One region of the Ornithinibacillus xuwenensis genome, then DNA from elsewhere that is predicted to be linked to it. Evidence: predicted binding sites of a transcription regulator. Region 1 holds the regulator's gene; the other holds the start of a gene.
The links. The regulator LexA, encoded in region 1, represses DNA repair genes until DNA is damaged. The targets are predictions, from matches to a motif close to CGAACATATGTTCG.
Positions count from the first base shown of each region.

Region 2: the regulator LexA is predicted to act here: its motif matches at 5,686-5,699, upstream of uvrB (excinuclease ABC subunit UvrB).

Region 1 is NZ_JBDIML010000001.1:679,444-686,418, reverse strand. It holds gene glnA (type I glutamate--ammonia ligase) at 1-187, shown strand, start outside; gene ABC228_RS04105 (DUF4279 domain-containing protein) at 830-1,285, shown strand; gene ABC228_RS04100 (CBO0543 family protein) at 1,561-2,076, opposite strand; gene ABC228_RS04095 (hypothetical protein) at 2,748-3,206, opposite strand; gene ABC228_RS04090 (hypothetical protein) at 3,406-3,828, shown strand; gene lexA (transcriptional repressor LexA) at 4,083-4,706, opposite strand; gene ABC228_RS04080 (YneB family resolvase-like protein) at 4,977-5,636, shown strand; gene ABC228_RS04075 (DUF896 domain-containing protein) at 5,734-5,970, shown strand; gene tkt (transketolase) at 6,090-6,975, shown strand, end outside.
Region 2 is NZ_JBDIML010000005.1:209,493-216,467, forward strand. It holds gene bshB2 (bacillithiol biosynthesis deacetylase BshB2) at 1-257, opposite strand, end outside; gene ABC228_RS15190 (YojF family protein) at 284-637, opposite strand; gene uvrA (excinuclease ABC subunit UvrA) at 752-3,625, opposite strand; gene uvrB (excinuclease ABC subunit UvrB) at 3,633-5,618, opposite strand; gene ABC228_RS15205 (MGDG synthase family glycosyltransferase) at 5,785-6,900, opposite strand.

The DNA.
Region 1 (6,975 bases):
AGGAGTAAAAGACCTTCCAGCCTCATTAATTGATGCATTACAAGAGCTTAAGAAAGATGAAGTAATTGTGAATGCATTAGGGGAGCATTTATTTGAACACTATATTGAAGCGAAAGAAATTGAGTGGGATATGTTTAGAACAACTGTCCACCCTTGGGAGAGAGAACAATATTTAACAATGTATTAAAATTGATATCATAAGGTTTTATGTTAGATGAAATCGATTTTTGTCTTGTTCATGTCCAGCACCCAATAAATGCAAATATCATATTAATTAAAAATATCGTCCATTTATGAATAATGGGCGGTATTTTTTTTGCTCCAATTTCTTGGAGAGATGAGAATAGACGCCGAAAGTAATTTGATAAATGCCATGGAATACTCTTTTCTGGACATATTTCAAATATGCACTAGCTACTAGTAGTATAAACCATGTGTAAGTCGTAACGAATGGATAGTTAATTGAACAGAGTAGAAAGAAAGTATGGACCTATTGATTTACAGCATGATTAATATTTCCTGCAGAACTACGGATATTTATGTTAGGAAAGTAGGAAAGTTTATAGGTGGTTAAATGCAATAAATATTCATTACTTTCCCAAGTTGAAAAAAGAGGGAAAATGGAAAAATCTGACGAATAATTGTATTACCTACAAGAGGAGGGAAGAAAAATAAGAAATAAGTACTTGAATTCAAATATTGTTGGAGGATATAAAAAAATGTAAACTTTTGACATAATTCAACTAGAGTATCTTATAAAACTACGCTTGATTGATATACACCAAACCAAATTCGCCCTCTTCAATAGGAAAAATAAGAAGGAGTAATGATGACTAATAGAACATCAGTTGAAGTATTTTTATCTTTTATTGGTAAGGAACCAAATTATGATTTTTCACTTTCAACGGTAACAGATAAGTTAAGGGTAACGCCAACTAGCACTTCCAAAAAGGGAGAACAGATCGGTACATCTTCTCTGCCAGAAAGACAATATAGTAATACAATTTGGATGTATAGTACAGGGAGAATTGAAACATATGATTTTGAAATGGTAACTCAGATGATTGTTCGTACTTTTAAAGATAAAGTACGAACAATCAAGGAGTTAATTAGAGAATTGGAAATTGAACCCTGGTTCTGTGCCATCACTTCTGTGGAGGATGGAATATCACCTGGCTATTCATTATCCTTGGAAGTAATGGATTTTGCGATTAGTATAGGGGCAGAATTTGAAATTGATCAATATGTTTCCGGATTTGTTGAAGATGATTTAGAAGAAGTATAATAAAGCCCACTCCCCAAAATTCCACCAGGCATATCACGTTACTATTGCAATAGAAGGAACTGTCCTTTCCGGGGAGAGATCAATATTTAACGATGTATGAAGGTTGTTCTGATAGAATTGGATTAAAGCTATCTGGACCAAAATAATAGAATGTATTATTAAAAAATATCGCCCTTATATGTTACAAATAGGTCGGTATTTTTTGATTCGTCTTTTAGATACAAGAATCGAATAACGAAAGTTACTACCTACATTACCGAGGGACGATGTAGTGACTATTTCGGTATCGGAACATGGAAATATAGAAAAATAAAAAAGACAACTGGTATGGCTAATAGCCATGCTAGCCAATGTTTCCATTTATGAATAGCGAGTAAGGAAAAGGTTATAAGGTTAAAAATATAGGACCAGACAAGTGTCCAGCCATGGTGATGCATGATACTTTGATTAAAATACGCTAGTACTTCTACGCCTTGAAAAATAGAAGCCCAAAGTAATATCCACAATAGTTTTACATAATTTTTTCTAGGAAATCGACCTAAGTAAACAACAATAACAAATGGATAGATTAATAAGGCAATTGCAGCCGAAATAATAGTATGGGTGGGAAGAAAAATTTTGTCAATCCAAACTGGGATAAATTCCCATAATCTATAATCATGAAATAGAGAATCATATAACAGGTTAGCGATAATCCAAAATAATAAGGTTGGATAAAATTCTTTCCATCTAGTCCAAACACCAAAAATTATCCCTATAAATATAAAAAACAATACAAATAAAGTTTGCATATAATTCTCCTTTGAAACATTTAGCGGTATTTTATGTTTGAAAATGTTTATTTGGCTTATTCAAAACAGGACAGTTTGTAAACAAATATAAAATATATTATTAATGGTGTACACAAATTGGGATGAACGGAAGAATCAATTACACTACTGAGGATATTGATTAGCTGTTTTTTACGAGATGTTTATAATATCGTTGGATCAGTTTTAAATAGTAAAAAGCTACTATTAAAACGGATAAATAAACAAGAAAGGAATACATTAGGTTCCATCTAATGTAAACAAATACGTTGAATATCGAAGCAACCCATTCCAGGAATACAAGTGTGAAAGCCCAAAGTACGATATATAAAGTTGTATAAAAGCCTTTTAACTTCCATTTAACTAAGAAATACACAAAAAAATAACCGAATAGTGGGTATGCTACGCCTAAACATAGCCAGTCAAATAAATCTTGTTTGAAGGTGTCTAAAGCAAGGTATCGTTGAAGCTTAATGCCTATAATGTAATCAGTCCATTTGCCAATTGAAGCGAAATAAAGAATTACGGCAACTGTAATCGCGGAGGGTAATACTTTACGACAGAAAATAATTCCCAAAATAAGAGGGAAGAGGGCTATTATTACGAACCACTCATTCTCGTCAAAATGGATTGGTAATAAAAACATATAATTGTTATACCCCTTTCAAAAGTTTTGAATAAAAACGTTGAAAGATTAATACAGCAAGAAGAACTAGAAACCAAAATATCAATAAACCAGGAATTGATAGTTGATGGTGTTCTATCATTCCGCCCCATTCTGCTGCAAATTCAACTACAACTAAAACAAAAGACGCTAATATTATAGTGACGCTTTTCCAAAGGAAAGTATGAAGTGATAACGTCATCCCAATCATCCAAGTCATGATTGCTGGTATTAGTGCAGCGCACCATATTATAAATGATAAAAATGAACCCATATTATCTGAAGTTTTTATTTGGCCAAGATTTAAGCCTCCCATACTAAATGCCTCATTTAAAAGATTAGAGATAAATACAATTAGTGTAATAACTTCTATCTTATGAAGACTCTTTGTACGAAAAGCAAGGATGATAAAGAGTATGGTTAGTGATAGGGTAACTGAGAGTAGCATGAATAAACTCCTTAGATGAATTAATACAATTATTATTCCACTGTGAGAGTGTATTATGTTGCTAAAGTCCATTAATAATTAGAATTTTCACGTTGAAAGTATAGAATTATATCTACAAAATCCGATATTTAGAAAAAAGTTAACCAACAAATTTTTAGTGATTTATTATATAGTTATACCAAAGGGGGCGTATGAAACGATGAAGATTATAAAGGGATTACTTATTACCGTCATTGTATTAGCTATTCTCGGCTATGGGGTTTATCATTTTGGAACAAAATTAGCATCCGATAAGTTAATGGAAGTTCTTTCTACTGAATTGGAAAACAGTGGTGAACTTGAGAAAATCAAACAGACAATTGAAAGTGATCCAGAGTTAATGGCCTTTTTAGAAGATGCCGAATCAGTTGACGAACAATCATTACCATTTACAACAAAAGAAGAAGCTACTAGAATGCTAGTGAAGAAAGTAGGAATAACAGGACTTCAAAATATACAATCGAAAGTTCAAGAAGGTCAAATTTCTAAAGAAGAACTCCTTCAAGAAATTGAAGGCAAATTATCCGAAGAGGAAATTACCGCATTGAAAGTGATTGCTTACAAGGAACTTTATCATAAGTAGCATTTAACAGTTTTGTTCCAAATTTGCTTAATAGATATACTTAACATGGTTAAGTGGTGCTTATTATATGACAAACTACTGACTTGATAAGCCTCGGTTAAAATATTTTGCTAACTCCAAAAGCTGATACTTATCATAGAAATAGAAAGAGCTAATTAACAATCAGGGAATTCCTGACCATAATCAGCTCTTTTGTTATGTATTTTTACATAAAAACAACGTCTTAACTAATAGACGTTGTCGTATGAATAATATTAGTGAATGTGTCGGTACAATCCAACTACTTTCCCTAGAATAGAAACGCTTGGATAAATTAATGGCTCCATTGTAGGATTTTCTGGTTGAAGTCTAATATGATCTTTTTCTTTAAAGAAACGTTTTACAGTTGCTTCATTATCCTCCGTCATGGCAACAACAATATCTCCGTTTTGTGCGGTGTTTTGTTGTTTGACAATGACCATATCACCATCTAAAATTCCTGCTTCAATCATACTTTCTCCATCGATAACGAGAACAAATAGGTTCTCATCGGGCCCAGCTGATGAGCTAGGGATTGGAACAAACTCCTCAATATTTTCGACAGCAGTAATTGGAACACCAGCAGTTACTTTACCAATGACTGGAGCATAACGCGCTTCGTCCCTTGGAATAGTAAGCTCTTCCTCAAAATCTAGTATTTCAATTGCCCTTGGTTTAGTAGGATCCCTGCGAATAAAGCCTTTACTTTCAAGTCTTGAGAGATGTCCATGCACAGTAGAGCTTGAAGCAAGACCAACAGCCTCTGCAATCTCTCTTACGGAAGGTGGATATCCTTTAATTTTCACTTGTTCTTTTATATAGTCAAGAATTGCTTGTTGTCTATTGGATAATTTAGTCATCTATTAAACCCCTCGCACATAAGATTTATTAATGATAGTTTACCACCCATTATCTAAAAATGCAAACATTCGTTCGAAAAAACGTTGACAAGACCATATGTTCTGTTATAATGAATTTAGCGAACAAAGGTTCTTATATTGAAAAGGAAGGAATGATGTAAAATGTTCGGAAGAGTAAACAAAACAGATTTGTTTTACATTGCTGCATTTGCGTTAACATTAGGATTCTTATACCTTTCATTAATTAGTGCATAAATAGGGGTTTTGAAAGTGAATGGCATCATATACTGCAGAGTGAGTACAGATAAAAAAGCACAAGAAACATCATTATCAAGACAGAAGGAAGAGTTATATCAACTAGCCAATCGTTATGGATTTAACATCGTTAAATGTATAGAAGAACAAGCTAGTGGTTATGAAATCGAACGTGAAGGTATATTTGAGATGCTCGAGACATTTGAAGCTGGAAAAGCGAATTGTCTATTTATTCAAGATGAGACGAGACTTGGTAGAGGCAACACGAAGATTGCACTATTTCATCAATTAGCAAAACGAAAGATACCTATTTATACGGTGTTACATAATGGAGAGTTAGAGCTATCAGAGTCAGATTCAATGGTATTGCAGATAGTCGGTATTGTAGAAGAATATCAACGGAAAATCCATAACGCTAAAATAAAGCGAGGTATGAAAAAGGCTATTGCGAATGGCTATAATCCATCAAACAATTTATCAAATCGGAACAAAGCGGCTGGTAGAGAAAAAATTGAAGTCCCAATAGAAGAAATTGTTCATTTACGAAATAAGGAATTAACTTTTGGGGAGATTGCAAACACGTTAAATGGATTAGGATACCAAGTTTCAAAGGCTACTGTTCATCGTAGGTATCAGGAGTATAAATTAATTGATTCAAATACATGGAACAGGTAATATTAAAAAGCAAGGACAGTATTTAGTCCTTGCTTTTTTCCATTTACTTAACAGTGACAGGATAAGATAAATAGATAGAATTTGGGAGGTTTTTTGATTGTTATCGAAGGAAAAACTGGAACGGATAAATGCATTAGCTAAGAAAGCTAAAAGTAAGGATGGTTTAACAGAAACAGAAAAGAAGGAACAGGTAGAGCTTCGTGAGGAATATTTGAAAAACGTTCGAAAGTCCTTTAAAAATCAATTAAAAACAATGACAGTTATTGACCCGGCGGGAAATGATGTTACACCGAAAAAGCTAAAAGATATGCAAGATAGAAATAGCAAGCATTGATAGTGTACCAACTACTAAATAATATCTATAATGCGTAAAATAACTTGTTATACGGCATCTTTCATTATAAGATAAACATGGAATTAAATTAAATGCTTGAAGTAGAAAGGAGTATCATTATGTCAACTAATGTTGAACAATTATCAGTTAATACAATTCGTACGCTTTCAATTGATGCGATTGAAAAAGCCAACTCTGGTCATCCAGGATTACCAATGGGGGCTGCTCCAATGGCTTATACACTTTGGACGGATTTCATGAACCACAGCCCAAAAAACTCAAAATGGTTTAATCGTGATCGTTTTGTTTTGTCAGCAGGCCACGGATCTATGCTTCTCTATAGCTTATTACATCTTTCTGGTTATGATGTAACGATTGATGATTTAAAATCGTTTCGCCAATGGGGTTCCAGAACACCAGGACATCCAGAGGTGCATCATACAGATGGAGTAGAAGCTACTACTGGCCCGCTTGGACAAGGAATTGCTATGTCTGTTGGGATGGCAATGGCAGAGGCTCATCTAGCAGGTAAATATAATAGAGAAGACTTGAACATTATTGACCATTATACATATGCCTTAATCAGTGATGGTGATTTGATGGAAGGGATCTCTCATGAAGCAGCATCACTTGCAGGACATTTGAAATTAGGTAAACTAATTGCTTTATATGATTCAAACGATATTTCTTTAGATGGTGAATTAAACCGAGCATTTTCCGATAATTCGGAGGAACGCTTTAAAGCATATGGATGGCAAGTTATCCGTGTTGAAGACGGAACTGATTTAAATGAGATTCGTGCTGCAATCAAAGCTGCACAAGAAAATACAGAACAGCCAACTCTAATTGAGATTAAAACCGTTATTGGCTATGGCTCTCCTAATAAATCTGCATCCGCAGCTTCTCATGGTGCACCTTTAGGGAAAGACGAAGTAGTCTTAACGAAGGAATTCTATGAATGGGGTCATGATGACTTCCATGTTCCAGAGGAGGTTTATGCTGATT
Region 2 (6,975 bases), on a different contig from region 1:
GTTTTATCCCGATATCCAAGTAAACGAAGCTCCATATCAAGAACGTTACAAGCTTCCGTTATTTCTTTCTTACGAATGTCAGGGAGTGTTTCACGGTTGGCAAAGGTTGGGGATCCCATATTTCTTCCCATTTCACCTAATGTCCCACACAAGTAGGTTACCGGAACTCCTTGCTCACGAAACTTCACAATCGTACCTGCTGCTCCAAATGATTCATCATCCGGATGTGGGTAAATAACTACAACATGCTTTTCCATCATCTTCACCTTTCTTTCCATCCATTCTAGTAATGAAATGGCGTTTCACTGATTTGTAAAGCAACCATTAAGCGGCCTTCACGGTCATGTCCTGCCATTAATAGTTTTTCATCCTCAAAGATTTCCCAATCAGTTAGGCCTTCCGCATAAATCCAACCCATTTCCATCTTTAAGCCTGCGCGATATGACTTACCATCCCCAACGATTTTAGCTTGTGAAAAACGTACCTTTGTATTGCGAATATATACTCCAACATTATATGCTTTTTCATTGACGTGACTTGCGTATGCACCATTTGTCGTCTCCAAATGAACGTAGACATCTTTATTTATAAAGCGCGCCAGATATTCTTGGACTTTTTCTAGCTCAATCGGTTTCATCTGTCTTCCTCCTTCATCTTCTACTTTTACATTACATAATGAAAGCTATTGCGTCAAAACTTTGAACCTAAGAAAGGCAGCAAGAAATAATTTCTTGCTGCCTTTTAAATCTCATTAGGAACCTACTTTTTCCTTTGCTTTTAGGGCATCCTTCTGTCTCTTTGTATCACGCTCTAAAAGCGGTTTTAAATATTTTCCAGTATAGGATATTTCATGTGCCGCTATTTTCTCAGGTGTTCCTGTGGCTATAATCTGTCCACCACGTGACCCACCTTCTGGCCCAAGGTCAATAATATTATCAGCTGTTTTAATCACATCAAGATTATGTTCAATAATAAGGACCGTATCCCCATTCTCTACAAGGCGCTGAAGAACTTTTAACAGTCTGCTTATATCATCCACATGTAAACCAGTTGTTGGTTCATCTAAAATATACAATGACTTACCATTAGAACGACGATGTAATTCACTTGCAAGCTTCACACGTTGTGCCTCACCACCAGATAGTGTAGTTGCTGGTTGACCTAGCTTCACATAGCCTAATCCAACATCAAATATGGTTTGAAGCTTTCGTTTTATTTTCGGGATATTTGCAAAGAAATCCAATGATTCTTCAATCGTCATCTCGAGCACATCTGCAATGCTTTTCCCCTTGTATTTCACATCTAGTGTTTCACGATTATATCGCTTTCCATGGCAAACTTCACACGGAACATAGACATCAGGTAGGAAATGCATTTCAATTTTTATTATTCCATCACCACGACATGCCTCACAGCGTCCACCCTTGACATTAAAGCTAAATCGACCTTTTTTATAGCCGCGAACTTTTGCTTCATTTGTTGATGCAAAGACATCACGTATATCATCAAATACTCCAGTATAGGTTGCTGGATTCGATCGTGGTGTACGACCAATTGGCGATTGGTCGATATCAATGACTTTCTCAATATGTTCTATACCTTTAATTTGCTTATGCTGTCCTGGACGGTGTTTGCCACGATAAAGCTCCTTCGCCAAGCCTTTATAAATGATTTCATTTACTAATGTACTTTTTCCAGAGCCCGATACCCCCGTTACAACAGTCATCAGACCAACTGGTATTTTGGCAGAAACATTTTTTAGGTTATTTTCTGATGCTCCAATGACTTCAATAAACCGTTTGTCTGCCTTTCTTCGTTTTGTTGGGAGAGGAATATATTTTTTGCCGGATAAATACTGGCCAGTAAGAGATTTTTCATCCTTCATAACCTCTTCCGGTGTTCCACTTGCAACTATTTGACCACCATGTTCTCCTGCACCAGGTCCAATATCAATTAGCCAGTCTGCAGCAAGCATCGTATCTTCATCATGCTCGACAACGATAAGGGAGTTATCTAAATCTCGCATATTTTTCAGCGTATCAATTAAACGATCATTATCACGTTGATGCAGCCCAATGGAAGGCTCATCAAGTACATATAAAACCCCAGTTAATGCAGAGCCTATTTGGGTAGCTAGTCTTATTCGCTGTGCTTCACCGCCTGAGAGAGTTCCTGCTGCACGAGCTAATGTTAAGTAATCTAGTCCAACATTATATAGAAATTCTAGTCGATTATTAATCTCTTTTAAAATTAATCGTGCGATTTGCTCTTCCTTCTCGGTTAGGCTTAAGCCTTGAAAGAAGCTCATGGCTTCTGTTATTGAAAACTCTGTCACCTGACTAATATGATGCTTATCAATCAGTACTGCTAGTGCTTCCTCTTTTAAGCGATATCCTTTACAGGCAGGGCAATTTTTTTGAGACATATATTTTTCTAGATTCTCACGAATGAAATCAGAGGTCGTTTCTTTGTAACGACGAGCTACATTATTTAATACTCCTTCAAATTCAATCATATTATCTCGTATATTTCCAAATTCATTTTCATAATGGAAATGAATCTTCTCTTTGCCACTTCCATGTAACAGCTTATCCATTTGTCCCTTCGGAATGTCCTTTACCGGAATATCCATATTAATTCCATAATGCTCACAAACACTTTTTAATAATTGTGGATAGTATTGTGAGCTAATTGGTTCCCATGGCGCTATTGCATGTTCATTTAACGTCTTATCCCAATCAGGAATGACTAAGTCAGGATCCACGACTAGGTTCGTTCCTAATCCATCACATGTTGGACAAGCTCCAAATGGACTGTTAAAAGAAAATAACCTCGGCTCTAGTTCACCGATGGAAAATCCACAAATTGGGCAAGCATGATTTTCACTGAATACTAACTCCTCTTGATCAATCACATCTACAATGATTTTTCCTTCGCCTAATTCAAGAGCCGTTTCTATTGAATCACTAAGACGTCCCGCAACACCGTCTTTCACCACGATTCTATCAACAACCACTTCAATGGAATGCTTTTTATTCTTTTCTAGCTTAATATCTTCTGTTACCTCTCGCATTTCCTTATCAACACGGATACGGACATAACCTTCTTGTCTTAGTTTTTCAAAAACCTTAACATGCTCACCCTTCCTCCCCGAAACTACCGGAGCAAGAATTTGTAGCTTTGTTCTCTCCGGGAATTCTAAAATCCTATCAACCATTTGTTGAACTGTTTGAGAGGAGATTTCAATCCCATGTGTTGGACAAGTAGGTCTACCGACTCTTGCAAATAGCAATCTTAAATAATCGTAAATTTCTGTTACTGTTCCAACTGTCGAGCGCGGATTTCTACTTGTAGTTTTTTGATCAATTGAAATGGCTGGTGATAAGCCATCAATCGTGTCCACATCAGGCTTATCCATTTGCCCAAGAAATTGACGAGCATAGGCAGACAAAGACTCTACATAACGTCTTTGTCCCTCTGCATAAATGGTATCAAATGCTAAAGAAGATTTACCTGAACCAGATAATCCAGTTAGGACAACTAGTTTATTTTTTGGTATTGAGATATCAATATTTTTTAAATTATGTGCACGAGCACCTTTTATATTTATCATTTTACTTGGCATATACAGGTCATCCTTCCGCTTTAAGTTCAAATAGAACATCACGTAGCTCTGCTGCTTTCTCAAAATCAAGCGCTTTTGCAGCTTCTCGCATTTCTTTTTCCATTTGCTCGATTACTTTTTCTCTTTCCTTTTTCGTTAGCTTTGTAATACGCTTTGTATCGTCAGCGTATTCTTCCTTTTCTTCCGCTGCGATTGTTGCTCTTATAACATCACGTACATCCTTCTTAATCGTTTTCGGTATAATGTTATGTTCTGTATTATAGGCCATCTGTTTTTCACGACGACGATTCGTTTCATCAATAGCACGCTCCATTGAATCTGTGATTTTATCAGCGTACATAATAACACGACCATTTTCATTACGTGCTGCACGACCCATTGTTTGAATAAGTGACCGTTCAGACCGTAAAAAACCTTCCTTATCTGCATCTAATATAGTTACTAATGATACTTCTGGAATATCAAGGCCTTCTCTTAATAGATTGATTCCGACAAGCACATCATATTTTCCAACACGAAGGTCCCGAATTACTTCAATCCGTTCTAATGTTTTAATCTCTGAATGTAGGTATGCAATCTTAATTCCAACCTCTTTTAAGTAATCCGTGAGGTCCTCAGACATTTTCTTCGTTAATGTGGTTACAAGTACCCGTTCATTACGATCAACACGCTTATTGATTTCGCCGATTAAATCATCAATTTGCCCCTCTATTGGACGCACTTCTACTTCTGGATCTAATAATCCGGTTGGTCGAATGATTTGTTCAGTCATCTCCGGAGTATGTTCTAACTCATATGGTCCAGGTGTTGCAGACACATAAATAATTTGACTTATCTTCTTTTCGAATTCCTCAAACTTCAATGGACGATTATCAAGCGCAGAAGGTAAACGGAACCCATGATCGACAAGAACTTGTTTCCTTGCCTGGTCTCCATTATACATACCTCTAATCTGCGGCAGAGTAACATGTGATTCATCCACTACCACTAAGAAATCTTCTGGAAAGAAGTCTATTAACGTATATGGCGTTGCTCCCGCTTCACGTAATGTCAAATGTCTAGAATAGTTTTCAATGCCCGAACAAAATCCCATTTCTCGCATCATCTCTAAATCATAATTAGTTCGTTGCTCTAATCGTTGAGCCTCTAATAGTTTATTATTACTTCGGAGCTCCTCTAATCGCTCCTCTAATTCTTTTTCAATATTAGCAATCGCAAGCTTCATCTTTTCTTCACGAGTAACAAAGTGAGATGCTGGAAATATTGCAACATGCTCTCGATCACCTATTATCTCACCAGTTAGGGCATCAACCTCACGAATTCTGTCAATTTCATCACCAAAGAATTCAACGCGAATACAATGCTCTTCATGGGAAGCAGGAATGATCTCAACGGAATCTCCACGTACCCGAAACGTTCCACGTTGGAAATTGATATCATTACGCGCATACTGAATGTCTACTAAATCGCGCAAGAGCTGATCCCGGTCTTTTTCCATTCCCATTCGTAACGATAATACTTGGCTACGATATTCTTCCGGTGAACCTAACCCATATATACAAGATACACTCGCTACAATTAGAACATCATTTCGTTCAAAGAGTGCTGATGTTGCTGAGTGTCTTAACTTATCAATTTCATCATTAATGCTGGCATCTTTTTCAATAAATGTATCGGTGGAAGGCACATATGCTTCTGGCTGATAATAATCATAATAGCTTACAAAATATTCCACAGCATTATTCGGGAAGAATTCCTTAAACTCACTATATAATTGACCAGCTAATGTCTTGTTATGGGCAATTACTAATGTAGGTCGATTTATCTCTCTCACCACATTCGATACGGTGAATGTTTTCCCTGTACCTGTTGCACCCAACAATGTTTGATGGCGTTGACCAGCTAAAACTTTTTCTACCAGTTCTGCTATTGCTTTTGGTTGATCACCACGAGGCTCATATTTTGACACGAGCTCGAAAGTATTATTTTCCAAAGCCTTCCCTCCGTTCCAGTTACTGCTAATAGTGTACCATAAATCTAAACCTATTTTAACATAAATGCGAACGAACATTCGATTTTTTTGACTAAAAAAACTATTATTTATTGTACCCTATCTAATGAATGGAATAGACCCAAAAAATAAAAAACAACTGCTGACATTATTCAGCAGTTGAACAAATCTCTTGTAGAATAGCCGATAACGGTCTATTCTCCAAATGGTTATGATAGGTCTCTAACTTTTCTCGATAGTTTTTTTGGAGCATTTCATCCTCGAAAAAATCAATTACCTGCTTCTCAATTGATTCGTTAAACGTATCCATTGTCAAAATTACCCCAAGCTCCTTTAGTTGTCTTTCATTTACCTTTTCTTGGCCTGGTAAAGCGTTACCTGTAAATACTGGAATATGCTTCATCAAACATTCACTAATCGTCACACCCCCAGGCTTTGTGATGACGGCATCTGCTTGATTATAAATTTCATTCATTTCCACTTTACTACTAACATAGGGTATCGGGTTAATGGATGGATGATTTCGTCGCCTTAAATTATGGTACAGTCTTTCATTTTTCCCACATAACACAGAATACTTTACAGTTGGATTCTCAGGAATGAGCTTCTCAATAGACCCTACTCCTAGACTTCCACCTGTAATCAATACATGGATTTGATTTGTTGGTAATGATAGAGGTTTTGGTTTAAGAAATACGGGATGAACAGGAATTCCCGTGACATATATGGTTGATTCATCGACTCCCAATTCCAAAAGAAATTTCTTAACAGTTATAGAAGGAACAAAATGATAATCAATTCCTTCAATTCCCCAAACACGGTTTATAAAGAAATCGGTGTAGACATTCACCGTATTGGCTCGAAGCTTATTTTTACACTTTAAGATACTCGAAATATTAGACGGCAAGGCATGCGTACAAAACAGAATTCTTGGCTCATTTTCATTGATTAATCGTTTGAAATACGGTGTGAACATTGCCTCATACAAAAGCTGTCTTGAACGTTTCGTTTGATTTTTCACTGCTAAATAATTGTATAGCCAGTCATAGGCTTTAGGCATTTTTTTTATCCATGATAAATAGGTCGCCGAAACAAGTCTTTCCATTTTCCCATAACTGTAGGAAAGTATATCTACCTTTTCACAATTAAAGGTTTCAATCGCCAGCTGTAGCTCCTCAATAACTGCATCTGCCACGTGATGATGACCGGTTGGGATTTGCATAAATGGTAGAAATAATGCTTCGTCCTTTGGCTTAGTATCCATTTACTTCACTCCATCATACAGTACAATTGAATCCCTTCATTTACCAATGCCACCGACTGAAGAAGCATGATATAA